2 regions of the Thalassotalea fusca genome follow, and region 2 is predicted to be linked to the other one. Evidence: predicted binding sites of a transcription regulator. Region 2 holds the regulator's gene; the other holds the start of a gene.
What was found. Region 2 encodes FNR, which switches genes on or off when oxygen is low (the NO sensors DNR and NnrR bind a similar motif). Its sites were predicted from a motif close to TTGATCTAGATCAA; they were not measured.
Positions count from the first base shown of each region.

Region 1 (16,982 bases), on a different contig from region 2:
ACGGTAGAAAACAATGCCGATTGCAATGAATAATACTAAAGGAATAAAACGAATAATTTTTCCCACGTTATGTCCTCTCACTGACCAAAGTTACGTCTTGTTTTTCAGTACCCACAACAGCTCTTTTAGCATTCGCCTGACGACGGCGGTAACGCTTATCCAACATTGCGAGAATGCCACCTAAGCCCATGAATATAGCGCCTAACCAAATCCAGCGAACAAACGGATTGTAATGAATTCGTACGGCCCATGCGCCATCTGGTAATGGATCGCCCAGCGCGACATATAGATCACGAAATAGATTTGCATCGATATCTACGTCTGTCATGCCCATTGTTTGTACCATATAGGTTCTGCGTTCGGGCTTTAAATGTGCGACAAAATCACCGTCTTTATGTATTTCAATTTGCCCTTGTTCAGCATGGTAATTAGGGCCCTGAACACTTTTCACGCCATTAAACGTGACATCATAGCCAGAGGACTGCACGGTATCACCGGCAAACATCTTGACACTATTTTCTCTTTCATAAGCAGAGATTATCGTCACGCCGACTATTGTCACCGCTATTCCCGTATGTGCAACCGCCATGCCCCATTGGCTTAAACTCAAACGGCTCAGGTTATACCGTCCATTGGATTGTCGTGCCTGATTGCGCAAGTCTCTTACAACAACCATAGAAACCCATAGAGCAAGTGCCATCCCAAAGCTAACACCTAGGTTGAATTCTCCCTGATACACTAGCGGGAACGCTAATCCAAATAGAATACTCACAACAGACGGCTTTAACACTTGCTTGCGAAGCTCTCCTTTTTTCGCTTTTTTCCAGCGAATGAGTGGACCAATACCCATAATAATAAACAGCACACTCATAATAGGCACAAATACTGAGTTAAAATACGGCGGTCCAACGGATATCTTGCCTAATCCCATTGCATCTAGAATTAGCGGGTAAAGTGTCCCCAACAATACGGTTACTGCAGCAATCACTAGGATGATATTGGCAAGCAGCAGCGCTGTTTCTCGTGAATAAAATGAAAATCGACTAAAGCTGGCAACATTGGTAGCTCTAAAAGCAAACAACGTTAGTGAACAACCAACAGCAATGGCTAAAAGCAATAGGATAAATGCCCCACGTGTTGGGTCGGCAGCAAATGAATGCACCGAGGTGATCACGCCGGAACGGACGATGAATGTACCAAGTAAACTAAGACTGAAGGCAAAAATGGCTAATAACACAGTCCAGTTCTTAAAAGCACCACGCTTTTCAGTCACGGCTAATGAGTGGATCAATGCGGTTGCTACTAACCAAGGCATAAATGAGGCATTTTCAACCGGATCCCAGAACCACCATCCGCCCCAGCCAAGTTCATAATAAGCCCACCAACTACCTAACGCGATACCAATCGTTAACCACATCCAAGCGAACACAACCCAAGGGCGTGCCCACCGAGCCCAAGCGGCATCAAGCTTGCCATACCAAAGAGCAGCAACAGCGAATGCAAACGCTACGCCCATGCCAACATAGCCTAAGTAAAGCGAAGGCGGATGCAATATCAACCCGACATCTTGTAGCAATGGATTTAGATCACGTCCTTCAGGTGGTACGACTGGCCACAGTCGGTCAAATGGATTTGACGTTAGCAGTAGAAAAGCCATAAAACCAACGGCTATCATGCCTAGCACCACTAACACTCGGGCAATAAAGGCCTCGTCTACACCACGACTAAATTTGGCAACGGCTGCTGTCCACGCCGTTAAAGAAAATACCCACAGTAACAGAGAGCCTTCATGGCCTCCCCAAATGGCGCTTATTTTAAAATAATAAGGAAGGTGAGAGTTTGAATGCCCTGCAACATATTTAACCGAGAAATCATCCATCACGAAGCAGTATCCTAGAATAAAAATACTGATCGCTGTAAACGCAAACATGCCAAAAGACAAAGGCTTAGCATAAGTCATTAAACGTTTATGACTAGACATTACACCTATAACAGGCACAACACTTAAACAAATAGCAAAAGCCAAACCAATGACCAATGCAAAGTGCCCTAACTCAGGAACCATACAACTCTCCGCAGCATATATTGTAAACATGCTTCAATCTATTGACTGTCCTGTCCCAATCTAAAACAAGAGACAGGTTATCTAACTAACCCACAGCCATTAACAGCTCGTTAGGCACGTGGTTAATAAATTGCGCTGATCATACCATTAAATGGCCGTGCTATTCATGGTGTTAGTCGCACAATTTTACGCCATTGTCTGATATATCAACGAAACTGCGATATAGTATGATAATTTTGCTAAATATAGTAGGATCGAGATCAATAAATCGAAGAGTTTGTTGTGTTAAACTCTTGCCATTCATTGGTCAATTGCCAAGTCATAGAAAGGTCTGTTCAAGTCAGTTATGTTATCAGCCGAAGGTTTAACTTGTATAAGAGAAGAGCGCATTTTGTTTGAAGATCTCAATTTTGAGATTACACCGGGCGAAATAGTGCAAATCGAAGGACCTAATGGTGCCGGAAAGACCAGTTTACTCCGAATTTTAGCTGGATTGTCTCAACCATATGAGGGTTGTGTTCGCTTTGGTCAACAGAAAATATTGGCAAATCGCGAATGGTACAACAACCAACTGTTGTATATAGGACACACGGCTGGTGTGAAAGGTGAGATGACGGCGCAAGAAAATTTGGCATTTAATCTTGCTCTCCATGGTTTAGACGCTGGTGTGGCCGAAGAGACGCTGGCCAAAGTTAACCTATACGGTTTTGAAGATGCCCTCGCATCACACTTAAGCGCAGGACAGCATCGTCGCATTGCCCTTGCGCAACTTTGGCAAAGTAATGCCAAGCTGTGGATCCTCGATGAACCGTTTACAGCTATTGACAAAAAAGGGGTGAAAACATTAGAGCAGCTACTACTCGCTCATGCGAACAAAGGCGGAATGGTTGTGTTAACGACCCATCAGGATTTACATCTTGCTGATAACCTTTATCGCAAAATTGCCCTTTCTTACCGTTTTGTGTGATCCAACGTATTATGTCTACTGAATCTATTGCTACCATTAACCAAGAAGAATCATTGTCTTACCGACGTGTTTTCATGCTGATACTAAAGCGCGATTTAACCATTGCTCTACGCCATCGCGACGATGTGTTTAACCCCATCTTATTCTTCATTATCGTCGTAACTTTGTTCCCACTGAGTATTGGCCCAGAATCAAATACACTGGCGCGCATTGCGCCGGGCGTGATTTGGGTAGCCGCTGTTTTGTCGACCTTATTGTCCCTCGACCGGTTATTCAAATCAGATCATGCTGATGGGTCACTAGAACAGCTATTACTTAGCCCCTATCCGACCTTTGTGATTGTGCAGGCCAAAATCATTGCACACTGGCTACTAACAGGTGTACCGCTAATATTTATCGCCCCCGTTCTTGCGTTGCTACTGAATTTAGATCCGAACGTATTTGGCGTACTCATGTTAACTTTGTTTATTGGTACCCCTATATTAAGCTTTATCGGCGCGATAGGAGTAGCACTCACTGTTGGTATCAAAAAAGGTGGTGTCTTATTAAGCCTTTTGGTATTGCCTTTATATATTCCGTTATTGATATTTGCCACCAGTGCTATAGATACGGCGACAATGAACTTACCCTATGGCGGACAAATTGCTATAATTGCCGCGTTATTCTTCGGCGCATTTTCATTGTCACCATTTGCAATAGGCGCGGCTTTAAGAGTGAGTACTAACTAGTTATGTGGAAATGGTTACATCCTTATGCAAACCCTGAAGTGACATATCACTTCAACAATAAGCTTATTCCTTGGTTTTTAAGGTTAAGCGTGGCCTTTTTGAGTATTGGTATCGTTTGGGCACTGCTATTTGCCCCCGCAGATTACCAACAGGGCAATAGTTTTCGAATATTCTACTTACATGTTCCTGCTGCAAGCTTGTCACTGGGCATTTATGTAGGTATGGCAATCGCGGCATTAGTTAGTTTGGTATGGCAAGTGCGCTTAGCTGAAGCGTCTGTTGCATCGATTGCACCTGTCGGAGCGGTATTTACGGCAATGGCCTTGATTACAGGCGCCGCTTGGGGACGTCCAACTTGGGGAACTTGGTGGATTTGGGACGCACGTTTAACCACCGAACTCATTTTATTGTTTTTGTACCTTGGCGTTATTGCTTTACAGAACGCGTTCGAAGATAAAGCATTAGCAAGTAAAGCGGCTAGCATTCTGGCACTAGTTGGGGTAATCAACGTACCGATTATTAAATATTCTGTGGAGTGGTGGAATACATTACATCAAGGCTCCACGGTATCTCAACTGGGACGCCCTTCAATGACCGCCGACATGTTTTGGCCGTTCTTAGTATGCTTTTTGGGTTTTATTTTTCTGGTTTCATGGCTCGTTTGCCGCCGTTTCCAAACAGAGATTCTACAAAGAAACGCCATGCGCCCTTGGGTAAGAGAATTAGTGATGAAAGAAGGAGCAAATGATGCAGTTTGATAGTTTTGCTGACTTTATCGCTATGGGCAACCATGGCTTTTATGTATGGATATCGTACGGTGCTTGCTTACTGCTGATTGTCGGTTTAATTGTCAATAATGCAATAAGAGATAAAACTGTCAGAAAAGAGATTACTAAGCGAATTAAGCGTGAACACAGGTTAAAACAAGCCGCTCAACAAAATGACGAATCTAACGAGGTATTATCATGAATCCGCGCAGAAAAAAGCGATTAACCATTACCCTTTCTGTATTATTTAGTATTGGTGCGATCACCTCGCTAGTTCTATACGCACTCAATGAAAATATGGATTTGTTTTACACGCCTGCTGAAATCGTTAATGGCAAAGATGACACGGGCATTAAACCAGCCATTGGTCAGCGTATTCGTGTTGGTGGTCTTGTTGTACCTGGTAGCGTAAATCGTGACCCTAATAACCTAAAAGTAAGTTTTGATTTAACTAACAAAGGTGAAATGGTAACCGTAAAATACGATGGTATATTGCCGGACTTATTCCGTGAAGGCCAAGGCATTATCGCCAATGGTGTTTTGGTAACAGAAACCTTGCTTGAAGCCAGTGAAGTACTCGCTAAGCATGACGAAAATTATATGCCTAAAGAAGTAGCAGAATCATTAGGTGAGCAACATCAGGCACCCGATTATAGTTCGGAACAGTTAGATAAGAACTAATATAATAACGATAAAGGCAGCACGACTAACGATGCTGCCTTATCAAACAAGAATAAAATACAAAAAAAGCAAAAGAATTTACTTAATACATTCTGCCTATTACAAAACGTTAAGCGACTTCTTCAACTGATATAATTCTATCACCAATCTTATTAAGAATATTTATTTCGCCATCACACACGGCAACAATTGATTTATTCTTTTTAAACTGATCACTAATAATCACGCGACCCGACGAGTTTTGCGTCAGTGTTAGCACTTCATGCTTTAACTCAAGAGAACTGTCACAATAATAAATAATTGTAACTTCTTTGCTTTTTGGACTACCTAGTTGACTACTCATTTCCAACCCTAAAACGACGAAAAGCAGTGAAATATTAGGCGAAATCCTTAAAATTTCGCTTTTCACTTTTGTTATTATTTTTTACTGCCGACATTTGACCATAAGTATAAAACTTAAGCAATCTTAGCGTGCTAAAAATTGTTAAAAACTCAAGATATTCTTAGTTTTATACGGATTCGTATTGCTTTCGATTGAGGTAAAAAAAACCCTAGGTACATGACCTAGGGTCGATCAATGTGAGATCGTTTAACGCACCCTCAACTAGTGAGACTTCTAATCCCGCAGGATAATTCTGTATAAATGAGTTATGGCTATTTCCAAGAGGTCATTTTATGACCTTTAACTGCATAGAATAAGATGAATAAATAGCAAGGTAACATAACGATGTAACCTCCTTGCTGTCCTAGTGACGTACCACTTGCAAGCCCCCAAAATAGCGGGCCAAATGCGCCGCCTGCAATACCCATTATCAACAATGCCGACCCCGTGCTTGTGATTTTACCTAGGCCCGAAAGCGCCAACGGCCAAACCGCAGGCCAAACAATAGCATTTGCCAAGCCTAATAAAGCGATCATCAGTAGTGTGTCAGGCAGTCGTGCACCACCAAATGGCACAAGTAAAGCATCAGCAATGGCAAATGACGAGCTGTCACCAATAACAATCAGCACCGTCAGTATTAATCCCAAAACAGCCGAAATCGTTAAGGCGGTAGGCTGAGAAATAAATCGCGGGATAGTGATGATACCGATAGTGTAACCAACCACCATACACACCATGGTATAAGAGGTCATTACTGCGTAGTTTTCAATACCTAAAGACAAAGCAAATGTCCCAATAGTGTCACCTGCGATCACTTCAACAGCGACATAAAAGAATAACGCAACCACACCTAATGCTAAATTAGGGTGAGATAGCGCTTCTTTGACTTGACCTTTGCTGCTCTCCGTTTGCGCTTCCTTCTCTAACTCTGGTAATGGTGATAACTTAACAGCCAACGCAATTAAGCCTATGAATACTGCCATACCTATGTACGGCAGAATCAAACTATTCGCCATGTCGTCAATTTGTGTCTGCGTTAACTCAGTACCAACCAACCCAGTGAAATTACTAACAATTAGCGCAGTAAATACCATTGGAGCAACCACACCAGCACTCTTGTTTAATATCCCCATAATACTAACGCGCGCTGCGGCTGATTCTTCTGGGCCAATTCTTACCACATATGGGTTCACAGCCGTTTGTAGTAACGTTTGCCCTGCCCCCATGACTAACTGAGCAAATAAAAACAAACCAAAAACCTGAGTCTTGGCAGCAGGAATAAACAAGAAACCGGCAACCATCATGGCTGCCATACCGAGTGCCATACCGTTCTTATAACCCACTCGCCTAATCACCCACGCAGACGGAATCGCAGTGAACGTTACTGCGATATAAAATGAGAACAAAATAAGTGACGCTTGAAATGGCGTTAGCTGCAACACTTGTTTTAGGTAAGGCATTAAAGAACCATTAATCCAAGTGGCAAAACCCAGAATAAAAAAGAGTAACGCGACTATCGCCATAGGGACGACATTACTCCGCTGTTTATTATTCGATATTGTCATTTCCATAATTTCCTCATCTATCACTTATAGTTGGTTATTGTGTTGATGGGTCTTTGCCCACTTTTTTTGTTCTAACTTTTGGTAACTAACTCGCCAGCAATCCAAGTCGACTTAACATTCAGGTCACTATCGAGAACAGTAAAATCTGCCTGATAGCCTATTTTTAACAACCCTCGAATGTGCCCTTGGTTAATATATTGCGCAGGATAAAAACTTGCCATCCGCAGTGCTTCTTCCAGCGTAACACCCACTTTCTCATACGTATTCTTAACTGCCGTCGCCATATCCAAAACTGAACCGGCAAGCTCTCCAGTAGTCGAGGTTAACTTGCCATCATTTAAATGAACAGTGCGATTAAAGAAGGCAAAAGAATCATCATTGGTGCCAACTGGAGGCATGGCATCTGTTACAAGTAAGACTTTTCCTTGCGGCTTTGTTTTCATTGCTAGTCGACAAGTAGCATAATCGACATGATGACCATCAACAATGATCCCAGTACTAGCGCTGTCATTCAGTAGTGCGCATCCTGTAACGCCAGGTTCACGACCTTGGATTGGCGACATGGCATTGAACAGATGTGTGAAGCCATCAGCCCCTGCATCAACGGCTTGTTGAGCGGTGTTAAAATCAGCGTTGGTATGGCCAAGGCAAACTTTTATACCGAGGCTAACCATACGCTTGATATCTTCTGGGCTCACGGTTTCAGGCGCTAAAGTGACAATGATTTGACCAAGATCTTTGCGTGAAAGTACTTCCCATTCTTTAGCAGTAATTTCTCGAATATATTCGGCTGAGTGCGCGCCTTTTTTGGCCACCGACAAATGTGGTCCTTCGAAATGAATACCGACAATGCCCGGTATTTTCTCTGCAATAGCCATGGCCATGGCATCAGCCGCTTCTGCCATGACTTCAACTTTATCAGTAATCAAAGTTGGCAGCATGGCGGTAGTGCCATAAAAAGAATGAGCGGCAATGATTGTTTTAATTTTGTCTAACGAGGGAGAATCATTAAACAACACACCACCGCCGCCATTAACTTGAATATCAATATAACCGGGGACGACCAACCCTTCGACATAATGATCGACTTGCTGGGTATGATTATCTAAGCCAACAATAACGCCATTTTCAACCGTCAATACTTGATCGGTAATGTAGTTTTGACCATCAAACAGACGACTGGCGTGAATGCGAACCTGGGTCATAGTTATAATGTCCTAGTTACTTTTTTCAGGCCTTTCGGCTCATCAGGATTAAAACCGCGTGTCACCGCAACCTCGGCCACATCCAAATAAAATCGTTGTAGCACTACAAGAGGTGCTATGCGCGGATGTACTGATAAATCTGTTTGGCGTAAGTGAACAAGGTCAGCGCCACGAGCAGTAACTTCATCAATTTGTTCTTGATGTGCCTTTTCGCTTTCATCATGAACCGCACAGTTCAGAATAGCTAAGCCTTGTTCCACTAACGTCACTGGTCCATGTAAAAATTCTGCACTACTAAACGCCTCAGCATGAATGCTACTGACTTCTTTAAGTTTTAACGCCATTTCCTTAGATACTGCATAGCCAAGTCCACGGCCAAGAATGACCATATTTTTCACACCTTCAATTGACTGAGATGTAAGTTGCGGTGGCGAATCTATGATATGACTCAATGCAGCAGGTAAAGTGTCGAGTGCAGCAACAAGTGATTCATTCATAGTCCAGTAAGCGGTCAATTGCAGTAAAGCTGATAAGGTTGCCAAATAACTTTTTGTTGCAGCAACAGAAATTTCCGCTCCCGCTTTGAGCGGTAAAACTTCATCAACAATTTCCGCTAAAGGTGATGTTTCGTCATTGACCAAAGCAACACAAAATGCGCCTGCTTTCTTAGCCATTTCTGCTTGCGCTAAGATGTCGGGGCTACGACCTGATTGCGAGATAACGATCACGAGTGCATCTGACAATTTTAGTGTTTTACCATACACACTTGATACAGATGGCGCAGCAGCAAATGTTGGCACATTGGCCTCAACTTCAATGAGGTACTTGCCAAAAACTCCCGCATGATCTGATGAACCACGACCAATAATCATCACCATTTTAGGATCTATATTACGTAACTTCTCACCAATCTGCTGCGCTTTACCTTGATTGGCGGCTAATTGTGCTTGAATAACGGAAGGGGCTTGTTTAGCCTCTTTTTCCATAATTGTTTGAGTCATTTAAATCCCCTTAAATCTTTAATAATGATTACAACAACGCGAGCTGTTGTTGAGCAAATAAAACAGCGCCTATTTCTGGCGGGCTGATTGGATCAGATAAATTTTCACGTGTTTCTGCACTGAGCCAAGGCTTTATTCTGGGCGTTAAGCCACCAATGAGTGACATTCGCGGAGGCTGTTTATTCCAAAGTTGACGTGCCACGTGGTCAATATAGCTTGCTCCCTCTTTGACAATAGACAACGCCAACTCATCACCGTCTTCTGCAGCATCAAAAACAAGATTAGCCAATTTCGCATAATACGCGGCAGGTTTGCCTGCAATGACTTCGACCAATTCCAATCCATCGGACACATTTAATGTTGCAAGCAATTTGCTATTCAAACTTGACGGAGGAATGATGTTATCCAAGCTTAACAGCACCTGTTTGGCTGCCTGCAGCCCGAACCATGCGCCACTGCCCTTATCTCCATGTGGAAAACCGTGCGCGCCGACGATGTATGGATGCCCGTTTACATATGAAAACCCACAAGAGCCAGTGCCTGTGATCATTACCGCACCGTCCTCTCCAGCATGGGCACCTAAACATGCAATAAGCAAATCTGTAGCAAGAAACATGCGTTTAAACGGATGTTGCCAATTAGAAATTTTTTCAAACAACGCAGGAAGATTAACACCAGCAAGACCAACACCTGCATATATGTCGTTTAACGCTACTCCTTCGAGGTTAGCGTCAGCCAGCGCTAATTCAGCAGACTCGGTAATTGAACCAATAGCTTGTTCATATCCATGCAATGGATTAGCAGGTCCGGAAATCCCTGTTCCTAGTATTTCATTGTCAGCATTTGCAATTATGGCTTTGCACTTACTGCCACCACCATCTATACCAAGAAAAAGCTGTTTGTTACTGTCAAAGCCACTATACATGCCGACCTCATGTCCACTACATCTTAATGAAGGCAATACCTTCTTTCTATTTATTGATTTCATCTTAACCACAAATGACAGCGTTGTCATTTGTTTTTTTAACAAAAATAAACATTTTTGTTATACCTAGTAACTGCACTCGATAACCATCTGCAATTTAATGAATTATCTATATTAACGTTACTATTGGAGACGCTGTTCTTAGTTAACTTCCAGCGTTCTTCCTTTTCTTTTGCCAGTATGAGTGGCTGTACGCACATAGACTTTTCCTGTTACTTCAACAGGCGCCTGATAGGTGCGCCATTGTGAATCTGCAGCTTTGTATTCAATAGTGAGCCCTGGGAAGGTAGTATTTGCATGGAGTTTCCCATCAATGATTTCGCCACCTGCAAGCGGTAAGCGGTAGGCGATATCAGCTTTCTCTAATTTCGGTAATTCTTTTTTGCCAATGGCCGTTGCAAATGCACGCCATTCTTTGTCTCGTGCTTCACGCATTTCAGTTGTGAAAGTATTTGTGTCTTGAGCATAGCGTGCGCCGCTATAGTTATAAGGCACAGCCCACGATGGCAAATACCATGCTCGTTCAGCCAGTGCTATCAACCGAGGGAATAGTTTGTGCTCAGCAAAATCGTCGGTTCTTACGTTTTCACTCCACAACTGTGCCTGTAAACCGTAAAACTTTCTATTAGCTGATAATGGACGATGAGTTACCTCGCCGTTTTCATTGGTTTGTAAACGGTCATCTGCTACGTATGGGTTGTCCTGACGGTCAAGCCAAAATTCGGCGTGCACAGGCAAGTTTTCAGGCATAAATTGAAATACTTTCTCTGTATTCGTTTTTCGTGATGCCCAATAATATCCATGCTCTTTTGGATCAGCCTCATACGGAAAATCAAAGTAGGTGACGTCAGGTGTTGAAATCACCATTTGCCAATTTCGATTAGCTAATTCATGCACCTTAACATGAGCGTTCCAAGGCAAATGATCCCAGCCGTTGGCTTGCACCACAGCGGGCATTTTATCTTTGCGAGTATGTTCTAAACCATCGCTCCATGCCGCAGGCTCAATGCCCATTTCTGAAATCATGTTAGCCACGCGTTCTACAAAATACGCACCAAGCTCGTTCAAGCTTGTAACACCATGTTCGTTATTCGCGATAAATGCCTTACATATATCCGATTCAAGCCAAGCACCTGCTGTTTCGTCTGCACCAATATGGTAACGGGTCAAAGGCTGCCCAGCATCAGCATGTAACTTTTGAACTTCTGTCATCACCTTTTCTACAAAAGCGAATGATGACTCACGACATACATTGATTGTGTTGTCATTATAGAATTGCACAGATGAATACACAGTTGTATCGGTTGGATCATGAAGCAAATATTGTTCAGCTTTTTCATAATCTTCCATTTGTGCATATTTTTTATAGCGCGCCGCCATCGCTTTAATTGCTGCGCGCGAATGACCCGGCATATCTAACGAAGGAATTACTTGAATATGTCGTGCTGAAGCAGCAGCAAGAATTTCACTATAATCCGCTACGGAATAATAGCCATTGTTCGACGCATCTGGGTTAACTCCAGCGCCTAATTGTGGCGCTAAACACGTTTCGTCATTTAAATCAAAACAGCGTTTGCTGCCAATATCGGTCAACTCAGGTAACCCAGGTATTTCTATACGCCATCCTTCGTCATCGCCCATATGAAGATGCAGCTTATTCAACTTATAAGCAGCCATTTGCTCGAGCAAATTAAGAATAAATTCTTTACTGCGAAAGTTTCGGGCAACTTCTACCAAAACTCCTCTAAACTCAAATAGCGGTTCATCTTGTACTTTAACAAATGGAATCGTTGGTTTATCTAACTGAATTAAACTGGCAATAGATTGCAGTCCATTCGCTACCCCAGCGCCATCAACACCTACAACTTGAATCCCCGATTCATCAATGGCAAGCTGATAGCTTCCAGCAGCCAATGTGTTATTTTCAACTATCGTTAGAGAAAGCGGAACACCATCTGGTTTTTCCGAAAAGCCAAGTGTAGCCAACCGCTCAATAGCCGCACGGTAAACAGATGCTTCAACAGAACTCGACGTTAATGTAAAACCTGAAGATAAGCTCACGGAACCCGTTTTATCTACGTCTATCGATTTAGGTGTTGGAATAATCCATTTACTCTTATTATCATTGGCTGTAGCGAGCGCAAGATTACGTTGATAATAGTCAGAGCTGGTAAGCCAAGGGGTGTTGTCATTTTCGGTTCTTTTAAATTGCGTGTGATAATCAGAAAAAGCGGTCACATGCGGTAAGAGCTCTAACCCTGTTTCGGCATCAATCACAGCTCTAGTACTATCAATTACACGCGCCTCAAGCCCATCACCAGTTACGATGAAGTTCGGCATGATGTCATATTCTGACAAGTTCCAATAACTGCCTCTGAAAATGATGTCAGTTGACTGTCCTACTTTTAGTCCAGTAAAGGCCGCTTTCGGTGACAAGCGATGTAAATCACCATTGATATGGACAAGTTGAAAGTGTTCGCTGTCATAGTTATGCAACGGCGCAATTTGACTATAATAAATTTCCCATCCTGACGCAGGTAAGTCAGTATTAGCCGTTAACGTGAATTTAGCTTCAAAGCATAGTCCATCGGTCAATGCCGTCTCACATTTTTCACTTTGATGGTTGTTTATGAGGGTGTAACGAATATCGAGAGACGAAGCAATGTTGTCTATGCTCGCTTGGGTCATGGACGATTCTGCAGATTGAACTTGTTGATTTTGTGCAGTAGATACGTTTTTAGACACTGGATCGCATGCGCCAAGTAATAACGCAGTTCCAATGACACTTACTAACATTTTTGTATTCATTCTATAGTTGCTCTTGTGATGTTCGTAACTGAAATTCGCATTGATATGATCTAACCATCCCCTTACCATACAGCAATTGACAGCGCTGTCAAAATGATTTTAATAGTTCTATAATCAGTTATCGATTGCATTAACTAGCCTGTATTACCTTAGCCGGGACGCAGCTTGCTGTAGCCCATCCAGCCATGCTTTATGTTTCAATAAACTATTTTTGGCCTGCTCAACAATGGCATCATTACTTTCAAACAATGAACGGCAATGCACAATTTCATTCGCTCCTAGCGTTGACGCTCTTGTTTTGAAGCCCATGCCGTAAAGCACATAAAGAAAGTTTTTCTCGTTAAATAAGTCAAAACGACTAAAAAAGTCTGATTGATGAGGTGGTCGCTTGCTAAACTTTTGTAATCTTGAAATGAGCTCAGGTGACCAAGAACTGGGATCGCGATTTGCTTGCCAAAACGTAGAGTCTTGTCGATCAGAAATGCAATAATGAAGTTTAATAAAATCAACACAGCGTTCCCAAACATAGCGCACTACCTGATTGTAATAGGTACTTTCACAATCAATATCGTCTCTAAATCGTGGGAAATTTCGTGCGAGTAACTCAGCAGAAAAGTCTGTAACTAAAATTGAAGTTGCTTCTAACGGCTCTAAAAAGCCCTGCGCTAATCCTAAAGCGACACAATTGTTTTGCCAAAAGGTTTCACGAAAACCAATATCCATTTTGATCTTTCGTGGTGAAAAGTCTGCCTCATTCACATTCAGGTACTGAGCATATTGCTTTTGCGCTTCTTGTTCTGTCATATGTTGGCTGGAGTAAACGAACCCTGTACCACGACGATTCGTTAAAGGAATATCCCAAATCCATCCTGCACTGTGCGCCGTAGCCGTAGTATATGGGTTGATATTATGAGTTGGTTCGAGAGGTACTTGTTGTACTAACGCAGTATCTGTGAACAATTCGTCTGCTTTACTCACAAAAGGCACATTGAGTGCTTTGTCTATCAGGATCGATGAGGTGCCACTGCAATCAATATAGAAATCGAACGGCAGTGATTCTCCTTCTTCGGTAAGCAAATGAGTGATATTGCCATTGAGATCTACTTCTGCTTGCACTATGGTCTCTTGCAGGTACGTGACATTGAATCTACTTTGTGCATTTTTTGCTAACAAGTTGGCAAATTTCAGCGCATTGAAATGATAAGCATATGACAAGTCGCCTTGATACTCTCCTGCATTTTGACGCTTAGGCGCTAAGCCTAGTTCACAAATGCGGGCCTGTAACCCAACATCATCAAACGGCCGATTTTGCTCATTGGCAATCCAGTACTGGGTAACGTCTACGCCCGCAGGATAAGGTTCATCAAATGGGTGATAGTAATAATTTTCACCGTGTATTTCCGGATTTCTCCAATTAACAAATTTGATGCCCTGCTTGAACGTAGCATCGCAAGTCAGTAGCAACTCAGCTTCTGAGATACCAAATCGCTTTAACGACTTCATAATATAAGGCACAGTACCTTCACCAACGCCTATAGTTGGTACGTCCTTTGACTCTATTACGGTAATGTGCACTTCTTCATCTGCAACAAGTTCAGCCCCAAGGTGATTTGCTGCTAACCAACCAGCGGTTCCCCCGCCAATAATAGCGATACGTTTGATCTTCATTTTGACAACCTTTATAGACAAAAAAACCCAGCCGAAACTGGGTTTTCATTACAACATATAGCTATTAGAACTGAAAGCTAACACCTAACTTGTACGTTGTTTCGCCTTTAAATGACCAAGTAGGGAACCCTTCTTGTATTGCAGGCTTAACTACAGTACCAGCTTCTGCTGCGCCATATTGCACATCGTCTTCTGCGGTTAAGTTGACTACTTCTAACCTGAGTAAAATGTTCTCTGTTGCATTCCAACCAAGTGTTAAGTCAAACGTACCAAAGTCATCATGCATACGGTTACCATAGTACTTACCAAATTCACGAATCATGTACTCTGAACGATAGTTATAAGCAACACGAGCAGAATAATCATCGCTTTCCCAGTAACCTACTAAGTTAGCAGTATGTTTTGACGCTTCAGTGAAGATACCGATGTTATCTGTATATACTTCCGCTGGTGCATCACCATCAGTAAATGTGTAGTTGGCAACTACACCAAAGCCGTTATCCCAAGCGTGGTTTAACTGGAATTCGATACCGTCAATAGTACCACCGCCAGCGTTAACAAAAGTATTCACAGTCCAGTTGTCAGCTGGTGGATCTAAGTCATTATTTACCACACCTAACTGTTGGTCATGCTGTGTAGTTTGCACAATAAAGTTACTGATATCTTTAATGAAGTAAGTTGCAGAGAACAAGTTACCGTCGCCATAGTAGTATTCTAAGCTCAGGTCAGCTTGTGAAGATTTCATTGGCTTCAAGCCAGGGTTGCCGTAAGTAATTTCTTCATTTCCACGACGGTCGTCTGGATAACCAGAAACGGCTGACAAGAAAAGGGCATCATAAGTAGGGCGAGTAATTGCTTGTGCCGCAGAGAATCGTAAGATCAGTTCTTCACTTAAATCGAATGCGATGTTAAAGCTCGGTAATACATCGCTATAGCTATCACTAACACTTTGTACTTCTTCACTCCATCCAGCATTAACCGCTAGGTCGTCTGCTGGCGAGTTATCAATTACATGGCCATTTGAAGTCACGTCAGTGCTGATGTAACGCAAACCGAAGTTACCACGGAAACCATCACCATCAAACGAGAACATCGCATATGCAGAAAAGTTATCTTCTTCGATTAAACCGTAGCCAGCACGATCATAAGCAAACTTATCAACGAGTGAAAGCGTGCTATTAATCATCGCATCAAGATTTGCCTTAGGAATAGTATAACCTGCATAACCAAGCGGCATAGTACCGCTGTACAAATCTGTGCTATTGAATGAATTTGGCGCATCAGAATAGATTGCACGGTAAAACTCTTTTTCAAATTCGTGCTCAGTATAACGTACACCAAACTCAAACTTGCTTAACGCGCCAATATCTAAGTCATAATCAAGGTCAAACTGAACATAGGTTTCTTCATCAGAATTAGGACCTTGCACACCTGTCCATTGAGATGTACCCACTGTTGTATCTAGTTGATCAACAGTAAAGCTCATATCGCGACCATCAATCGAGATCTGTTTGCCTGTTGCATCTACAGTACCAGCCCACTGAATCTGGTTGAATTTATCACCCCACCAACCATAACCAAAGTTAGCACTCATTTGCGTGCCACCTTCTGCCTTCGTGGTACCGGCTACAGCTGAAAGTGTGTAACCGTTACCTTCATAATCTGCTGTTAACTCAAAGGTATCTGAGGTCATTTCCCCTTTACGTGCCCAGTTTTGGAAGAAGATACGTGACGGATCACTTTCAGCCGTTACACTTAAAGTACAGACACCTGCTGCATTAAACTGTTGACAGTTTGACGGTCCGTCACCCCAGTCAGTATCAGTCTGGATGTACATGTTGGCACCGATGCTATCCGCGCCTAGCTCAAGTGACATAATATGAGCACCAAGCTCTAATTTATCATTTGGGCGATATTGTAAAGTAGCATCGAACGCAGTGCGTTCTTGGCTTTGCAAGAAGCTAGAAGGTTGTGTTGAAGAACGTCCACCCCAGTCTAAATCAGATTCTGTACCCCGGCGTAAATATTCGCGATCGACGTAAGCGCCAGAAACTAGAATACCAAAAGACTCATCTTCATTCTTCCAGCTGTATAAACCAGATACTTCCGGAGATACTTCTTCATTAATACTGCCATATTCACCTTTTACAGAAGCAAATA
Region 1 covers NZ_JBQRUN010000001.1:88,623-105,604, reverse strand. The annotation lists gene ACSLUK_RS00455 (DsbE family thiol:disulfide interchange protein) at 1-66, opposite strand, end outside; gene ACSLUK_RS00450 (heme lyase CcmF/NrfE family subunit) at 68-2,065, opposite strand; gene ccmA (cytochrome c biogenesis heme-transporting ATPase CcmA) at 2,412-3,032, shown strand; gene ccmB (heme exporter protein CcmB) at 3,107-3,760, shown strand; gene ACSLUK_RS00435 (heme ABC transporter permease) at 3,763-4,518, shown strand; gene ccmD (heme exporter protein CcmD) at 4,508-4,729, shown strand; gene ccmE (cytochrome c maturation protein CcmE) at 4,726-5,208, shown strand; gene ACSLUK_RS00420 (TIGR02922 family protein) at 5,318-5,551, opposite strand; gene nagP (N-acetylglucosamine MFS transporter NagP) at 5,863-7,161, opposite strand; gene nagA (N-acetylglucosamine-6-phosphate deacetylase) at 7,227-8,360, opposite strand; gene nagB-II (glucosamine-6-phosphate deaminase NagB-II) at 8,363-9,361, opposite strand; gene nagK (N-acetylglucosamine kinase) at 9,390-10,286, opposite strand; gene ACSLUK_RS00395 (beta-N-acetylhexosaminidase) at 10,488-13,154, opposite strand; gene ACSLUK_RS00390 (tryptophan halogenase family protein) at 13,299-14,822, opposite strand; gene ACSLUK_RS00385 (TonB-dependent receptor) at 14,887-16,982, opposite strand, start outside.
Region 1: the regulator FNR is predicted to act here: its motif matches at 2,316-2,329, upstream of ccmA (cytochrome c biogenesis heme-transporting ATPase CcmA).

Region 2 (16,982 bases):
CCAACGGCCGTAGTAGGTCATCGTGTTGCCTTCAAAAATCGCCGGATCTTGTGTTGCAAATCCAGGATCGTTAACAAGCACTACAACCGTTTTCCCTTTTACATCTACATCAGCATAGTCGTTCCAGCCATACTCTGGTGCATTAATACCATAGCCAACGAAAACAAGTTCAGAATCGTTTAGCGAGATATTTGCATCCATTTTGCGGGAACTAGCGACAAAATTCTTTGGAAAGTCAAAAGCCATATCACTAATCTTCAATGTCGATGGCGTGCTAGTAATACTCACCATAGATACCGATTGCGTATAGCTTTTTCCGTTGCCTGGAGATAGGCCTAATGCTTTAAATTCATTAACCAACATACCTGTTGTTAACTTCTCCTGAGGGCTTGAAGGCTCACGACCCGCAAACTCATCAGAGGATAACGTTTTAATTTGCTGCTTAAGTTCAGCCAGATCGAAAGAATGATAAGCTTTATCAAAACTTTCATTGGCCATAGCTGTAGCGGAACTAAGTGCGAAGCACAATGCACCTAGCACTAATTTATTATTTTTCATGATATATGTGCGTCCTAGAATAGTAATTAAACCATTTTTCAATGATGTAAAATATCGCATGTAGACTACAGCTAAATGCGCGATACAGCTATAGCCAATATTAAATAAGCTAATAGTAGTGCGTTAATTATTCGATACATTTTGTCACGCAATTGACAAAAGTAGCAGCAACAATTAATGTGGCGGCAAATAATCCGTTGATCAAGGAAGCTTAATGAATTACCAATTTTCTATCTCATCAATTGCACTATTAATCTGTACAGTCGCAACTGGCAACGCTAATGAAATTAGTCTATCTAAACATATTGAAACCATTGTTCTACCAGAGCCAATCGAACGAGTGGCGCCCAAATATCCGATAAAAGCCGCGAGGGAATCTCGTGAAGGTTGGGCACGATACAGTTTCATCATTGAAAAAGATGGCAGCGTATCAAATGTGGTTGTAAATGAAACATCTGGCAGCAGTGATATGACCCGTGAAGGTTTGAGAGCCATAAAACGGTGGAAATATGAGCCTGCGATGAAAGATGGTAAACCAGTTCAACAGTGCAATAACACCGTACAAATGGATTTTAAAATGCACGGAAAGGGAGAAAAAGGTGTTTCCAGAAAATTTCGTTCACATTACCAGCGAGCAATGCAGGCTATGCAAGACAACCAACTTGATATAGCAAAAGAGCATCTTAGCAAGATAGAAAACCTCAAATACACCAATATAAGCGAACACAATTTTTATCAATTAGCTGCGCTTATGTTGGCAGAAAAGCAGCAAGATAAACACAAAGAACTCCATCACATAAATCAGATTTCGCTGAAAGGCGATTATCTTGATGATGAAATCAAACTTTCATTGTTACAGCGCAAATTTGCACTTGAACTAAACGCAAGTAAGCTAGCTAGTGCGTATAAGACCTACAATGCATTAGCTAAGAATCCGCTGGCAAAAAGTTATCTACCTGAATACGAAAAGATATTGAATGGCATTGAGGAACAGATTAGCCAAGGGAATGCAATATCCATTAAAGGCGATATACAAAAGAGTGACTTTTGGTCTCATACTTTGGTTGGCAATCAATTCTCGCTTAATGATATCGAAGGACATTTAACAAAACTTGATATTCGTTGCAAAAACAAACGCCACCTATATACAATCGAAGAAAACAATACTTGGACGCTCCCCAATGGTTGGTCGAATTGTCGTGTGCTGGTATTTGGCGAAGACAACGCTAAATTTACGCTAGTTGAAAAGCTTGCGAAGACCTAATCGTTAGGAATTTTGTGGAAAGTAATATCCGCCTCAAAAAATGAAGAAAGGCTGTATCCCTCAATAGATTCAGCCTCACGAGAAGTAACGCATAACCAATACCAAAGCTATTTATCAATAAGTTAAGATAAAAAACAAAATCAAATAATTCGCTTATGGTTAGAGGCGTTTACTCACAAAATCAACAAATCGTGTAAATTCTTTGCCGCTATTTTCATCTTTAAAAGTCAACCACATTCGCCACGTCATGGTAGGCTGGCTACAAGCACCTAACAATAATCGGGCAATATATTCATTAGCATTTTGTTCAAAAATTAGCGGAACCTTGCCCATATACATATCTTTTCCTTCTAAGTACCCAGATACAGAAACAGTAATAGATTCATTTGAACGCAATATAAGATTGAATGACGTTTCAGCTACAATTTCAGCATGATCAAACAATATAGCAAACTCACCTAAATCGGTAGAAATATGGCATGTAGATTGGCCAGAAATGCATAGTGGCGTGTCTAGTTTCACTGGTAAATCTGAGCCTTGAGTGCAGCCACTCATGAGGGATATAAAACTAACTAAAATTGTTAATATTTTGTACATTAATCCTGTCTACTTTCAGCTGCTAACGTAATAAAACACAAGTTATGGTGTCTTTTTGAGCAGTTACTCAACTTTTTTTGATTTAAAACAAATTTTACCAGATTCGCTAATGACTTTTTACCACCAAATGACTATTATTCGCGCGTATTTAAAACCACATAGGTAATTGTGTGTTTTTTAGACTATAAATAGTACTAATTTAACAAATACATCATTTGATTAATAATTATAACTGCGGAAACCATAACATGACTCAAGATAATACGTCAGCAGTTGACTACAACTTCGATGTTGTACGTCAGTTTACTGTAATGACAGTAATATGGGGAATTGTAGGTACACTCGTTGGTGTCATTATTGCCGCCCAACTAATTTGGCCAGCACTAAACTTTGAAACGCCATGGTTTACTTATTCCCGTCTTCGTCCTCTTCACACCAATGCTGTTATCTTTGCCTTTGGCACTAGCGCATTGTTTGCTTCATCTTACTATGTTGTACAGCGTACCTGTAAAACAACATTGTTTGGTGGCAGTTTAGCAAGTTTCACTTTCTGGGGCTGGCAAGCTGTAATCGTTCTAGCTGCGATCACTCTGCCTATGGGTTACACCTCAAGTAAAGAATATGCTGAACTTGAATGGCCGATTGATATCTTGATTGCGGTTGTTTGGATCAGTTATGCAATTGTGTTTTTCGGCACAATTATCAAGCGTAAAACTTCACACATATATGTAGCTAACTGGTTCTTCGGTGGTTTCATAATTACGGTTGCAGTTTTACACATTGGTAATAGTATGGTTATCCCAGTATCAATGATGAAATCTTACTCGATTTATTCGGGTGCTATAGATGCAATGATGCAATGGTGGTATGGTCACAATGCCGTAGGTTTCTTACTTACTGCTGGTTTCCTAGGTATGATGTACTATTTCGTACCTAAACAGGCTGAACGCCCGGTTTATTCTTATCGTTTATCAATTGTTCACTTCTGGGCACTTGTTTCATTATACATTTGGGCAGGTCCGCACCACTTACACTACACAGCGCTACCTGACTGGGCACAATCAGTCGGTATGGTTATGTCAATCGTACTATTCCTACCTTCATGGGGTGGTATGATTAACGGTATCATGACTTTATCAGGTGCTTGGCATAAGCTACGTCATGACCCTATTCTTCGTTTCTTAATTGTTTCTCTGTCATTCTACGGCATGTCGACTTTCGAAGGCCCGATGATGGCAATCAAATCAGTGAATGCGTTGTCTCACTACACTGATTGGACTATTGGTCACGTGCATTCAGGTGCGTTAGGTTGGGTTGCTATGGTTTCAATTGGTGCGGTATATCACTTAATCCCTAATTTATTCAATCAAGGCCGTATGTATAGTATTAAACTGATAAACATTCACTTCTGGATGCACACAGCGGGTATTGTTTTATACATAGTTGCCATGTGGATTTCAGGCGTAATGCAAGGTTTGATGTGGCGTGCAGTAAATACTGACGGTACGTTGACGTATAGCTTTGTTGAGAGTTTAACTGCGTCATACCCATTCTACTTCATGCGTTTCTTAGGTGGTTGTTTAGTTGTCGCTGGCATGGTGCTTATGGCATACAACATGTTCAAAACAATCGCAGCTGAAGACGGTAGTTTAAAGCGCGTTGAAGCGGCATAAGGAGCACAACATGATTAATAAACATGAAAAAGTTGAAAAGAGTGTTGGCATGTTTTTCCTTTTTACTATCATTGCTATCAGCATTGGTGGTTTAGTTGAAATTACGCCATTGTTCTTCCAAAAAGAAACGACGCAACCAGTTGAAAACTTACGTCCATATACTGCACTTGAATTAGAAGGCCGCGATATTTACATTCGCGAAAGCTGTAACGTATGTCATAGCCAGATGATTCGCCCTTTCCGAGCAGAAACAGAACGTTACGGTCACTACTCAGTTGCAGGTGAACATGTATGGGAACACCCGTTTTTATGGGGTTCAAAACGTACAGGTCCTGATTTAGCGCGTGTTGGTGGACGTTACAGCGATGATTGGCACCGTGCACATTTAATTGACCCACGTTCAGTCGTACCTGAGTCAAACATGCCTTCGTTCAAATGGTTAGAAACAAATGTTTTAGACGGCGAGTTAACCGCTAAAAAGTTAGAAACGTTTAATTTCTTAACAAGAAATAGAAGCCATAAAGATGAGCAAGGTAATCCTATTCCTCTTTATTCGGCCGAAGATATCGCTAAGGCAAAAGCAGCTGTTAAGGGTAAAACCGAAATGGACGCTATTATTGCTTATTTGCAATCTTTGGGCCACGCACTGAAGTAATTAACTATGGATTACGGAACGCTTAGAGGCTTAATCGCCTTATTAATTTTGGCACTATTCATCATTATTGTGATTTGGTCATACAGCAAAAAGCGTAAAGCAGATTTCGACGAAGCTGCTAACTCTATTTTTGACGAAGATCGCAAGGAAGAAATTAACAAACAGGAGACTAAAAATGTCTAGCTTCTGGAGTATTTGGATAACGGTTCTTACTTTAGGAACACTAGTAGGTTGTTACTTATTATTGCGCTGGTGTTTGAAGAACTTTGCGGGCGTTGAAGAAGGTGAATCCATGGGTCACACCTTCGACGGAATTGAAGAATTAAACAACCCACTCCCTAAGTGGTGGAGTACGTTCTTCTTAGTTACGATTATTTGGGGTTTTGGTTACCTACTTTTTTACCCAGGTTTAGGCAACTGGGCAGGCCTATTTGGCTGGAAGAGTTCAAACCAGGGCATCACAAGTATTGAAGAATCAAAAGCGTTAGCGGCTCACGCCAAAGAAAACGACTTACTTGTTCAATATGACCGTGAAGTTGCTGCTGCAGATAAACGTTATGGCCCTATCTTTGACGCATTCGCTAAGCGAGAAATCAAAGACCTAGCAACTGCTGGCGACGAAGAAGCAGTAAATGCACGTAAAGTAGGCCAACGTCTATTTTTGCAAAACTGTGCACAATGTCATGGTTCTGATGCTCGTGGTACAACAGGCTTCCCTAACCTTGCTGATAAAGATTGGCTATATGGTGGTGAGCCAGAAACTATCAAGCACAGCATTATGCATGGCCGTAAGGCACAAGGCATGATCGCCTGGGAAACAATGCTGGGCGGTGATCAAGGTGTTAAAGACGTTGCTGCGTATGTATTGAGCTTGAGTGGTCGCCAATCAGAGACTGGCTCAGCTGAAGCAGGCAAAGAGAAATTTGCAATGTGTGCAGCATGTCACGGTGATCAAGGCCAAGGTAGCTTAGCACTAGGTCTAACATTAGGTGCTCCTAACCTTTCGGATGACACTTGGTTGTATGGCGCTTCTCCACGTGCCATTGAAGAGTCAATTCGCTATGGTCGCGCGGGTGTTATGCCTGCATGGAAAGACATTTTAGGTGAGAAGAAAGTACACGTTATTAGCGCATACGTTTACAGCCTTTCGCAAAAATAATCGATTATTTAATTGATGGTATTTAAAAAGCCCTGCTGTGTTATCACAGCAGGGCTTTTTGTTTGATCTAGCCTAAATTTTGCTGCTTTTTTAATGGTGCAATTACGGCAAAAAACATATAATACGCCCACAATTTTAGACAAAAATTTTTCATAATGAATACTCCTTGGTACAAAGAGCCTTGGGCATGGCTTGTTTTCTTTTTGCCCTTCTCTGCCGTTGTTGCTGGCATTGCGACCTATATTATCGCGAACCATGAACCCGATAGCTTAGTGATTGGCGAATATTACAAGGAAGGTAAAGCAATCAATATGAAATTAGCCAAAGTGAAATTGGCGCAAAAACTAGGCATGAAGTTTCAGTTAAAATACATCGATAATACGCTAACCATCGTACCAACAGGTATCGAGAAAACCTTTCCAGTATTAAACGTGAAATTCTTTCACCCGACGTTAGCAGACAAAGACTTTCAATTGTCTTTAACACAAGATGGCAACGGTGTATTTCGTCACACGTTAGATCAAGAAGTTGCTGGCCGTTGGCACGTGACTATTTACCCTTTTGATAACCAGTGGGAAATTCAAAACAAGATAACGTTGCCTCAATCAGAATTTATTAATATTATCCCAAATCCTACTGAAGCAAACTAATGCCAACAGCCTGTTTTCATTGTGGTGAACCCGTACCCAATGGTGTTCACCTTACTTCTAATATTGAATCTATTGACCAGCCAATGTGTTGTATTGGCTGCCAGATGGTCGCCGATACCATCGTAGAAAATGGTCTAACGCACTACTATCGATTTCGCACTGAAAAAGCACCGAAAGGTGAGCAATTAATCCCTGAAGAATTGCAAAAGAAGAAACTACTCGACGAAGCGTGTCTGCAAGATGAGTTTGCCTATCAAACTGAAGAGTATAAAGAAACTATTCTAACTGTAGAAGGTATTAGTTGCGCGGCATGTGCGTGGTTAATTGAAATGCAGTTGAACAAGCTTACTGGGTTAGTTTCAATTACCGTCAATGCAACGACCCAGCGCGCTACAGTGCGTTGGTTAGAGCATGAAATACAGCTCAGCGATATCTTAATCGCCATCGAAAAAGTTGGCTACAAAGCACTGCCGTTCAAAGCCAGTGCGGTAGAAGAAGCAAATAAAGCACAAAGTAAGACCTTTATAAAGCGCCTTGGCATCTCAGGTATTCTGATGATGCAAGTAATGATGATTGCGGTAGGGCTATATTTTGGGGCGTTCACTTACATGTCGGAAAACATTGAGCTCTACCTTCGTTGGACTAGCCTAATGTTAACCACACCGATTATTTTTTACGGCGCCTTCCCCTTTTATGCTGGTGCTTATTCAGCATTAAGAGCTAAACGTTTATCGATGGACGTCCCCGTATCAATTGCCATACTGTTAGCCTTTTTCGCGAGTACTTGGGCGACAATTTCGGCCCAAGGCGAAGTCTATTTTGAATCAATCTCCATGTTCACTTTCTTATTACTTATAGGCAAGTTTTTGGAGTTTCGTGCCCGCTCTAGAGCATCTGAAGTTTCTGCAAACCTGCTAAAATTAATGCCTATGACTGCCACTAAAGTCGACGCAAACGAAGAAGTTTTTATTCCGGCTAAAAAACTCAAAGCAGGCGACAGTGTGATTATTAAGCCTGGAGAACTAATCCCCGCTGATGGCTCGATCGTTAACGGAAAAAGCCAAATTAATGAGTCAATGCTCTCAGGTGAACAATTACCCGTAACAAAAGGCATGGGTGATCTAGTATTTGCCGGTACAATTAACGGTGATGGCAACCTGATTGTTCGGGTGAAGCACGACAGCCAACATTCGTTTCTTAGTCAACTAATTAGACTAAGCGAATCAACGCAGGCACATAAGCCCAAATTAGCGCGGTTATCAGATAAAATTGCACAATCATTCGTCGCTATTATTCTACTAACGTCTATTGCTACGGCCCTATATTGGCAGCAACATTTACCTGAAGAAGCATTTTGGATAACACTTTCTGTATTGGTTGCAACATGCCCATGTGCCCTCTCGCTAGCAACTCCTACTGCCCTTACCTGTGCTACAACGCGCCTTAACCGTGATGGCATCATGATCAAATCAGGCCATGTGATGGAAACTATTCCAAAGTTAGACTGTTTCGCTTTTGATAAAACCGGTACGTTGACCTCAGGCAGCTTTGAAATTACCAATGTAACAATAATCGACGCAGGCTTCACAAAGGAGCAATTACTTGCGTATGCAGCTGCATTGGAGAGTCATTCAGAACACCCCATAGCTAAAGCATTTGCGAAACACCGTGATTTTGCATATAAGGCCAGCAATGTTCAAGTTGAAGCTGGAAAAGGGGTTACAGGTACCGTCAGTGGTGACAATGTAGCGATTGGTAAACCAACTTGGTTGTTGACCGAAAATGATATGCAGTCGTTTCAGGATGCTAACTGTATTTTGGTAATTAACAATAGGGTTTGCGCTGCGTTGTATTTAACAGACGAAGTACGCGAAGACGCACCTGCATTAATCGGTGCGCTATCTCGTGAAAATATTCGCACACTTATGGTATCAGGTGATCATTTTAAGGGTTGTGAAAAAGTGCAATCAGTCTTGAATATGGACGCAATTTATAGTGACAAAACAGCGCAAGACAAAATGACGCTTATCAAGAAAGAGCAAGATAATTATACCGTAGCGATGATAGGCGATGGTGTTAACGACACACCTGTATTTGGTGCCGCCCATGTTTCGATTGCTATGGGCAGTGGTACTGACGTCGCTAAAAGTGGTGCTGATGTTATTTTGCTCAACAATAAATTGAGTGCTATTAATACCTTACGAAACGTAGCAACACGTACAAAAAAAATAATTGTACAAAACTACTTATGGGCATTTGGCTATAATGCCATTGTATTGCCACTTGCTGTTAGCGGTTATATTACACCGTACATGGCAGTAATAGGCATGTCATTAAGTTCAATCTTAGTTGTTACCAACTCATTAAGGTTACTAAAGAAATGAGCATAATTTATATATTAATCCCAATCGCGGTATTGCTCACGGCTATCGGCATCTATTTGTTTTTTTGGGCAGTGAAATCTGACCAATTTGATGACCTTGAAAAGCAAGGTCTTAGTATTCTATTCGAAGACGACGAAAGCAATAAAAAGCCTATTAACAGTGTTGAAAATAACAAGGAAGAAGTCGATAAAAAATGAGCATTGATTGGCTGTCGGCATTTATTATTGGTTTAGTAGGTTCAGGTCACTGCATTGGCATGTGTGGTGGCATTTCAACTATGTTAACCAGCTCAGTTAAAAAAACACCCGATAGCGCACAGTCGTTCACACTAAGCTTCGGCTATCACTTGGGCAGAATCTCGTCTTATAGTTTTATTGGCGCGATTGCTGGATTAACCGGTTCACTGTCGGTTAAACAGCTCGGCTTGCCAATAATCACGCTACAAGTTATTGCTGGTATATTCTTAGTATTGCTAGGGTTTTACATTGGCCAGTGGTACATGGGCCTAACTAAAGTTGAAGCTTTAGGTAAACGTTGGTGGCGTTACTTGTCGCCTATGAGTCAAAAGCTAATCCCCGTTGATTCGTTTAAGAAATCACTTGGCCTAGGCGCTTTATGGGGCTGGTTACCCTGCGGCTTGGTCTATTCTACCTTAACCTGGTCAATTGCCAGTGGCAGTGCATTTAATGGTGCATTGATCATGTGCTTTTTCGGCTTAGGAACAATACCTGCACTTTTAACTGTTTCATTTGGCATCATTAATTTGAAGTCCTTGTTATCTAGCAAAATTTTTCGACAATGTATGGCGACAATACTCATCATTTATGGAATAATGACGCTAAATACTGCCTTGGGTATATTTCATTAAAAAACCCATGGTTTTAAAGCCAAATAAGGGATCTTATGCAAAAGCATCCATGTTCTGGTCAATCACATATTAATTGCCAAAGTTGTAGTATTAGTGAACTTTGTATCCCCTACTCGCTTAATGAAGACGAGTTAAACCGCCTTGACCAAATAATTGATCGGAAAAAACCGATTCATAAAGGTGAACAAATATTTCAAGATGGTGAACAAATGCGGTCATTGTACGCTATTCGTTCCGGCACCTTTAAAACTTATACTGTCGATGAGCACGGTGAAGAGCAGATTACAGGATTTCATCTGGCTGGTGATTTACTAGGTTTCGATGCTATTGCAAACGCGAAACACCCGAGCTTTGCTAAAGCACTTGAAACATCTATGGTGTGTGAAATTCCATTTGATACATTAGACTCATTATCAAATGCCATGCCGCAACTTAAGAAACAGATAATGCGCTTAATGAGCAATGAAATCCGCTCTGATCAGGAAATGCTCACTTTGCTCAATAGAAAGAATGCAGAGCAACGCCTAGCAACATTTCTAGCTACGCTTAGCCGTCGTTATCATGAGCGAGGGTTTTCAGCCTCAGAGTTTCGCTTATCTATGACACGTTCAGATATAGGTAATTATATTGGTCTAACGGTTGAAACCATCAGCCGATTACTTAACCGCTTTCATAAAAATGGCTTGATCAATGTTGATGGCAAGCTCATTACGATTACCGATCACGAAAAACTTGCTGAGTGTGCCGCTATGTAAGCGGTACATTCTCACTCACTATAACCTTTCATTATTAAAACCTTGTTTCTTATTGGCTAATCGTTGATCTAGCGCAAATGATCTTGACATTAATTCTTGCATGATGACTATAATTATACCAAGTTGACTAAATGCTTAGTCAAATTGCCATAATACATATTTAGCTGTCATTAGGAGACGGTCATGGAGAAATATCAGAATATTCTTGTCGTTATTGATCCGACAACTGAAGATCAAAAGGCACTGAAAAGAGCAGTAGAACTCGCAAAATGTACTAATGCGAAAATTACGGCATATCTGTGTATCTATGATTTTTCCTATGAAATGACGACGATGTTATCGGCAGATGAACGTGATGCAATGATGAAGTCTGTTATTAATGATCGCCAACTTTGGTTATCGTCGTTAATAGAAGAGATTGCACATGACGGCCTCAATATAGAAAGCACGGTCGTTTGGCATAATCGCCCTTTTGAACCCATTCTTGAACAAGTCATTTATAATGGCTTCGATATTTTGATCAAAGGTACTCACCAACATGATAAGTTGAAATCGGTCATATTCACGCCTACCGATTGGCATTTATTGCGTAAATGTCCTTGCCCAGTACTACTGGTTAAAGATCACCAATGGCCAAAGAATGGCAATATCGTAGCTGCGGTTAATGTTGGTAGTGATGAAGAAGAACATCAGCAGTTAAATAATAAGATAGTTGAAGAAACACAAAACTTAGCAAAACTAATCGAAGCAAATGGTCATCTAGTCAATTCTTATCCCGGCACGCCTGTCAATATTGCCATAGAAATTCCAGAATTTAACGCGAATGAATACAACGATTCGATGAAAAACCACCATATTTCCGCGATGAAAGAACTTGCTGAGCAATTTGATTTTGATGTTGCCAATACGCATGTAGAAGAAGGCCTTCCTGAAGATGTCATAGAAAACGTCGCCAAGAAGCTTGACGCTGAACTGGTCATTCTCGGCACTGTTGGTCGAACTGGACTATCTGCAGCACTTATCGGCAATACAGCAGAACACGTCATCGATCGGCTTAACTGTGATTTGCTCGCATTAAAACCTGATAATTACATTTCACCAGCGGCGAAAAAATAACGAGTTATTTCCATCCAAGCTACTAAGCACTTTCAGTTTGCCTTAGTAGCTTTTTACTTTTAATACCATTTAGTACGAGAGTTACGTATAATACGCGCCGAAATAAATTCAGGTATTACTATGAGCGCTCAATCAACTCTTACATCCGAACAGTTACCATTAACGCCGACCGAAAAAGTCCAGTTGGCTAAATTAGAGAAAAGGCTCCGTCGTCACGTTGGCAAAGCGATAGCGCAGTACAACATGATAGAAGATGGTGACAAAATCATGGTATGTCTATCGGGTGGTAAAGACAGCTATGCATTACTGTCGATATTGATGATTTTAAAAGAATTAGCGCCCATAAATTTTGATTTAGTAGCCGTCAACCTGGACCAGAAGCAACCTGGATTTCCTGAACATGTGCTACCAGAATACTTAAACAAACTTGGCGTCGACTATAAAATTGTCGAAGAAGACACCTATGCTATTGTAAAAGAGAAAGTACCTGAGGGAAAAACAACCTGTAGTTTATGCTCTCGTCTTCGTCGTGCGATTTTATACAAAGCCGCAAATGAGCTAGGTGCAACCAAAATAGCGTTAGGCCACCATCGTGACGACATGATTGAAACTCTCATGTTAAACATGTTCTATGGCGGAAAAATGAAAGCCATGCCTGCGAAGCTCATGTCTGACAATGGTGAACACATTGTTATTCGTCCATTGGCATTCTGCAAAGAACCAGAATTAGTGCAATACGCAAAACTTAAACAATTTCCTATTATTCCTTGTAACTTGTGTGGTTCACAGCCGAATCTGCAACGACAAAACATAAAGCAATTGCTGCAAACATGGGATCGCGACTTCCCCGGTAGAATCGAATCAATGTTCACTGCAATGCAAAATGTAGTACCTTCACACCTTTGCGACAGTGAGTTATTTGATTTCAAAGCGATCACCAAAGATTCTGCTATTGTTGCTGGTGGGGATTTAGCATTTGATCAAGAATCGTTTAAGGAATCAAAGCCTGCGACACCTGTTACCGCATTTGACTCACTGGATATCGTCGAAATTAAATAGGGTTAATGCAAGTTCATTCCGTGCGTTTGAAACATCAAACGCACGCTCCACCTCTACTCGCTACAATCTCAACAGTTTATAGAATGTAAGTTCTGGTCTTTCAATTCATGCCAATTGGTAGATTTGTATATCAAAATACTTTAGTGTGATAATCATTCTCTCTTACAAAAGCTTAGCTTCGTGCTCAAATAAAACTGACGATTAATATGCTAAATACACTATTCAAACTAGAACAACACAATACCAACGTTAAGCAAGAAGCACTTGCTGGTATTACAACGTTTTTAACCATGGCGTACATTATTTTCGTAAATCCCGCCATTTTAAGCGATGCCGGTATGGAGCACGGTGCTGTATTTGTTGCTACGTGTATTGCCGCAGCAATCGGCTGTTTTGTTATGGGGTTTGTTGCCAATTACCCCATTGCATTGGCCCCAGGCATGGGATTAAACGCATTTTTCACCTATACAGTTGTCTTAGAAATGGGATATAGCTGGCAAGTCGGTCTTGGCGGTGTATTTATTTCAGGTCTAGTATTTATCTTACTCAGCCTGCTTAATATCAGAGAATGGATTATAAATAGTATCCCTCAATCGTTGAGATTTGGCATCGCAGCAGGCATTGGTCTTTTCTTGGCGTTTATCGCCTTAAAAAATGCAGGTATTGTCGTCGACAGCCCTGCTACGCTACTGACGATGGGAGACATTAGCGCCCTACCTGCATTGCTCGCGGCACTTGGGCTATTTATCATCGTTGGCCTAGTACGACGCAACATAAATGGCGCTGTGATGATATCGATCTTAGTCATCACAACCATAGGCTTGATCTTAGGTGACATTGAATACCAAGGAATTATTTCAGCGCCTCCGTCAGTGGAAGCGACCTTTATGCAACTCGACATCATGGGTGCGCTTGAAGTCGGTATGTTGAGTGTTATATTTGCGTTTCTTTTCGTCGATTTATTCGATACGTCGGGCACTTTGATAGCCGTTGCCCAACGCGGCAATCTACTCGATGAAAAAGGCACATTGCCTCGATTAGGAAAAGCGCTATTAGCAGATTCAACCGCAACTGTTGCAGGAAGCATGTTGGGGACGTCGACCACCACAAGCTATGTTGAAAGTACAGCGGGTGTAAGCGCAGGTGGAAGAACTGGGTTAACAGCGGTGGTCGTGGGCATATGCTTCTTATTGTGCTTATTTTTTTCACCGCTTGCAGGGATGGTGCCTGCTTATGCGACAGCAGGACCTCTATTTTATGTGGCGGTATTGATGCTTGCTGGTTTAGTAAATGTAAAATGGGACGATGTGCTTGAAGCAGTGCCTGTTGCTGTAATCTGTATTACCATGCCGCTCACATTCTCAATTGCTCACGGCATTGCGTTTGGCTTTATCAGCTACAGCGCAGTGCGAATTTTCAGCGGTGAATTTAATCAAATCAGTAAGAGCGTATTAGCTCTGTCGATACTGTTTATTATTAAATTTGCGTTTTTCGCTTAGCGCCAACACATAGATAGCTTTAATTAGACAGATATTTTTGATTCTGTCTAATCATAGCTGAAATTTCTAACACGTAATCTGTACCACGCTCTGAATAAGGTAATAAACCCGTTGCCAATACTTGTGGCGACAGAGGTAATTCCTGTTCGCGTAGTTGTGCTCGAATAGAGCGAAATACCATGTACGCATTATTGGTATTGATATTGTGTACATAGCGCTGAACAGCATGTTTCACAGAAGAATATGCAGCAACTTCATGCTTTGCACCTGTATCACGACCATTAGGCACCATGCCACACCCCTTTTTAAAGCACCACATACCAAAGAAATTTAATCCAATTCGGGCAAACCGTGATGTACCCCAAGCAGATTCATTCGCAGCCTGCACCAAAATTAATGCGGAAGGTATAATGTCAACACGTACTAACAGTTCGTCTATTTGCCGCATTTGTGAAAAACGTTTATTCACTTTGTACTTTTTCACCAACTCAGCCAACAGTTGCTCTTGTGGCTGTGATAGCGCTTGGTCAAGCGACGCTACCTCTTGTATTTCAAGTATTTGCTGTCGAAGTTGTCTAATCGCATTGTTTTCCGCAACCACAGCAGGTTTAAGAAATTCAAAAAAAGTGCGTTTTTTAGTTGGAATATCGCGAATCTTAGCAAAATTCGGCAATTTAACGTTATGTAGTGGCTTTTCTGGCACTGCTTTCTTGCTCGGCGTTGGTTTGTGCGCTGACGTTAGATCAGGTGGTAGGTTATCGTCCTGATAATAAAACGGCCACAGCAACGCAACTGCACACAAGGCAACCACCGCCATTCGAAGGATGTAAAATAGGTTTTTCATGACTAAGCTATCCTATGCAACGAAAACTAAGCAGCAAAATAATTGTCGTCGCCAGCATTTCCAGAACTACTAACGCTAAGTTGCATGCCATATATTTCGCGATATAAAATCCCCTTCACATTATAAAACCAAGGAGCTAGGTAGGTCATACCAAAAATAAATAGTGCGACACCAACAACAGCCATATCTAATCTAGAAAGAAAAACAATGGGTAAAGTTAAAAGGACAAATACACCTAACAATACGCCATATATAGAAAATAGCTTAAACCATTGAAATCTCGTAGTTTGAACGCTCAATGCAATTGCTTTAAGTGGTGACATACGCTTTTCAACCACTAAAGGCAGCACTAAAGACAGTGCGACGATTAAAAATATTCCGGGCACGACAAGTAAGTTAAGCCCTAAAGCAACAAGTGTTGACGTAAGTAGCGCCGTAATGGCCACCCAACTTCCTCTACGTAGGAATGCCATGACCAATCGAGGGTGAGTTTTTATGCCAACCGCATGAAAAATCCCCATCATCTCTACGCCCACTAAAAAAGGATAAACGACTAATGTCACAATAATATTTGTCAGCGCGCTTGCTTTTTGATCTTGCAGAACATTTTCGATGCCACCGAAATTCAAGGCAACTAAAAAGGTCGTAAACATACCCAATAATAAAACAAAAACCAATCCGATATTTATGGCTAATCTGGAAGCAAGTGTAAGTTTCCACCCTTCTCTTAAAACAGCAGCAACATCAATGTGGTAGTCGCCTTTTAACGCTGATTCAATGTTACCACCAATTTGCACAACAGCTGACTTTTCTTCTGACAATGTGAAAACCTCAATATAAAATAAATTAAGCAAAGCTTATTCAATACAATCTGCGCGCTATTATACCTAATGAAATTGCAGAATGTTACTAACCAAGATCTCTTTCCTGGGCGTTGCAATTATTAGCACCTGAAAAAATGCGCGCGCTTAGGATTTTATTCGTGCTAAAAACGCAACAAAAAAATCAGTGCCCTTCTTTCTCGCTAGGTCTATATTTCGTTCAGGTATCAGTTCAGGTGAAGGATACTGAGATAATGCACGCTCGATACTTTTTTCTCGCAGCAAGTGAATCATAGGAAATGGTGAGCGATTTGTGTAATTAGCTGGGTCATCAAATGCTTCTCCCTCAAAACAATAATCAGGATGAAAACTTGCTATTTGATATACGCCTTCAAGTGATAATTCTGCTAGCAAATCGTTAGCATAGTCAACTAAATCTAAGTAAGCTTCAAATCTTTTGAACCCATCACTATAGACGATAAGCGTTGTTTCTATTTCAGGATGATTAGTTAAATAATGACACTGTAGCGCAATCTCTTCTAATGCGTTTTTTATTTGACGCTGTGTAGACACACAATATTCAATGGTGTCATTGACCAGCTCCCTTTTAGCGAACGGGCAGAAATTAAGATCGACAATGATATCTTTCAACCAAGCTTGGGTTTGTTGTTTGGGTGTTAAAGGTTGCTGCATATACTACTTACTCTTATCCGCTTGAAGCTTCCACATATTATAATACTGACCCCGCTGTTGTATAAGCGATTCATGATTGCCCTGCTCTAAAATTTTTCCTTGATGCATTACGACAATTGTATCGGCATCTATGATTGTAGACAGTCGGTGAGCAACGACAATACTAGTATGCCCTGCCGAAATTTCGCGGATAGCTTCAAGAATGGCCTGCTCTGAATGACTATCTAACGATGAAGTGGCCTCATCAAATGCTAGTATCTTAGGTTGTTTAAGTATAGTACGAGCAATCGCTACTCGTTGCTTTTCACCTCCCGATAATTTTAGCCCACGCTCACCAACAACGGTTTGAGCTCTATCAGGAAGGTTTTCGATGAATTGAGCTAGATG
Region 2 covers NZ_JBQRUN010000018.1:47,433-64,414, reverse strand. The annotation lists gene ACSLUK_RS17115 (M28 family metallopeptidase) at 1-558, opposite strand, end outside; gene ACSLUK_RS17110 (energy transducer TonB) at 773-1,822, shown strand; gene ACSLUK_RS17105 (hypothetical protein) at 1,982-2,419, opposite strand; gene ccoN (cytochrome-c oxidase, cbb3-type subunit I) at 2,668-4,092, shown strand; gene ccoO (cytochrome-c oxidase, cbb3-type subunit II) at 4,103-4,747, shown strand; gene ACSLUK_RS17090 (cbb3-type cytochrome oxidase subunit 3) at 4,754-4,930, shown strand; gene ccoP (cytochrome-c oxidase, cbb3-type subunit III) at 4,923-5,906, shown strand; gene ACSLUK_RS17080 (FixH family protein) at 6,062-6,556, shown strand; gene ACSLUK_RS17075 (heavy metal translocating P-type ATPase) at 6,556-8,940, shown strand; gene ccoS (cbb3-type cytochrome oxidase assembly protein CcoS) at 8,937-9,137, shown strand; gene ACSLUK_RS17065 (sulfite exporter TauE/SafE family protein) at 9,134-9,808, shown strand; gene ACSLUK_RS17060 (fumarate/nitrate reduction transcriptional regulator Fnr) at 9,844-10,563, shown strand; gene uspE (universal stress protein UspE) at 10,747-11,679, shown strand; gene ttcA (tRNA 2-thiocytidine(32) synthetase TtcA) at 11,800-12,738, shown strand; gene ACSLUK_RS17045 (NCS2 family permease) at 12,945-14,237, shown strand; gene ACSLUK_RS17040 (glucosaminidase domain-containing protein) at 14,257-15,081, opposite strand; gene ACSLUK_RS17035 (YciC family protein) at 15,108-15,902, opposite strand; gene ACSLUK_RS17030 (DUF1415 domain-containing protein) at 16,050-16,595, opposite strand; gene ACSLUK_RS17025 (ABCB family ABC transporter ATP-binding protein/permease) at 16,599-16,982, opposite strand, start outside.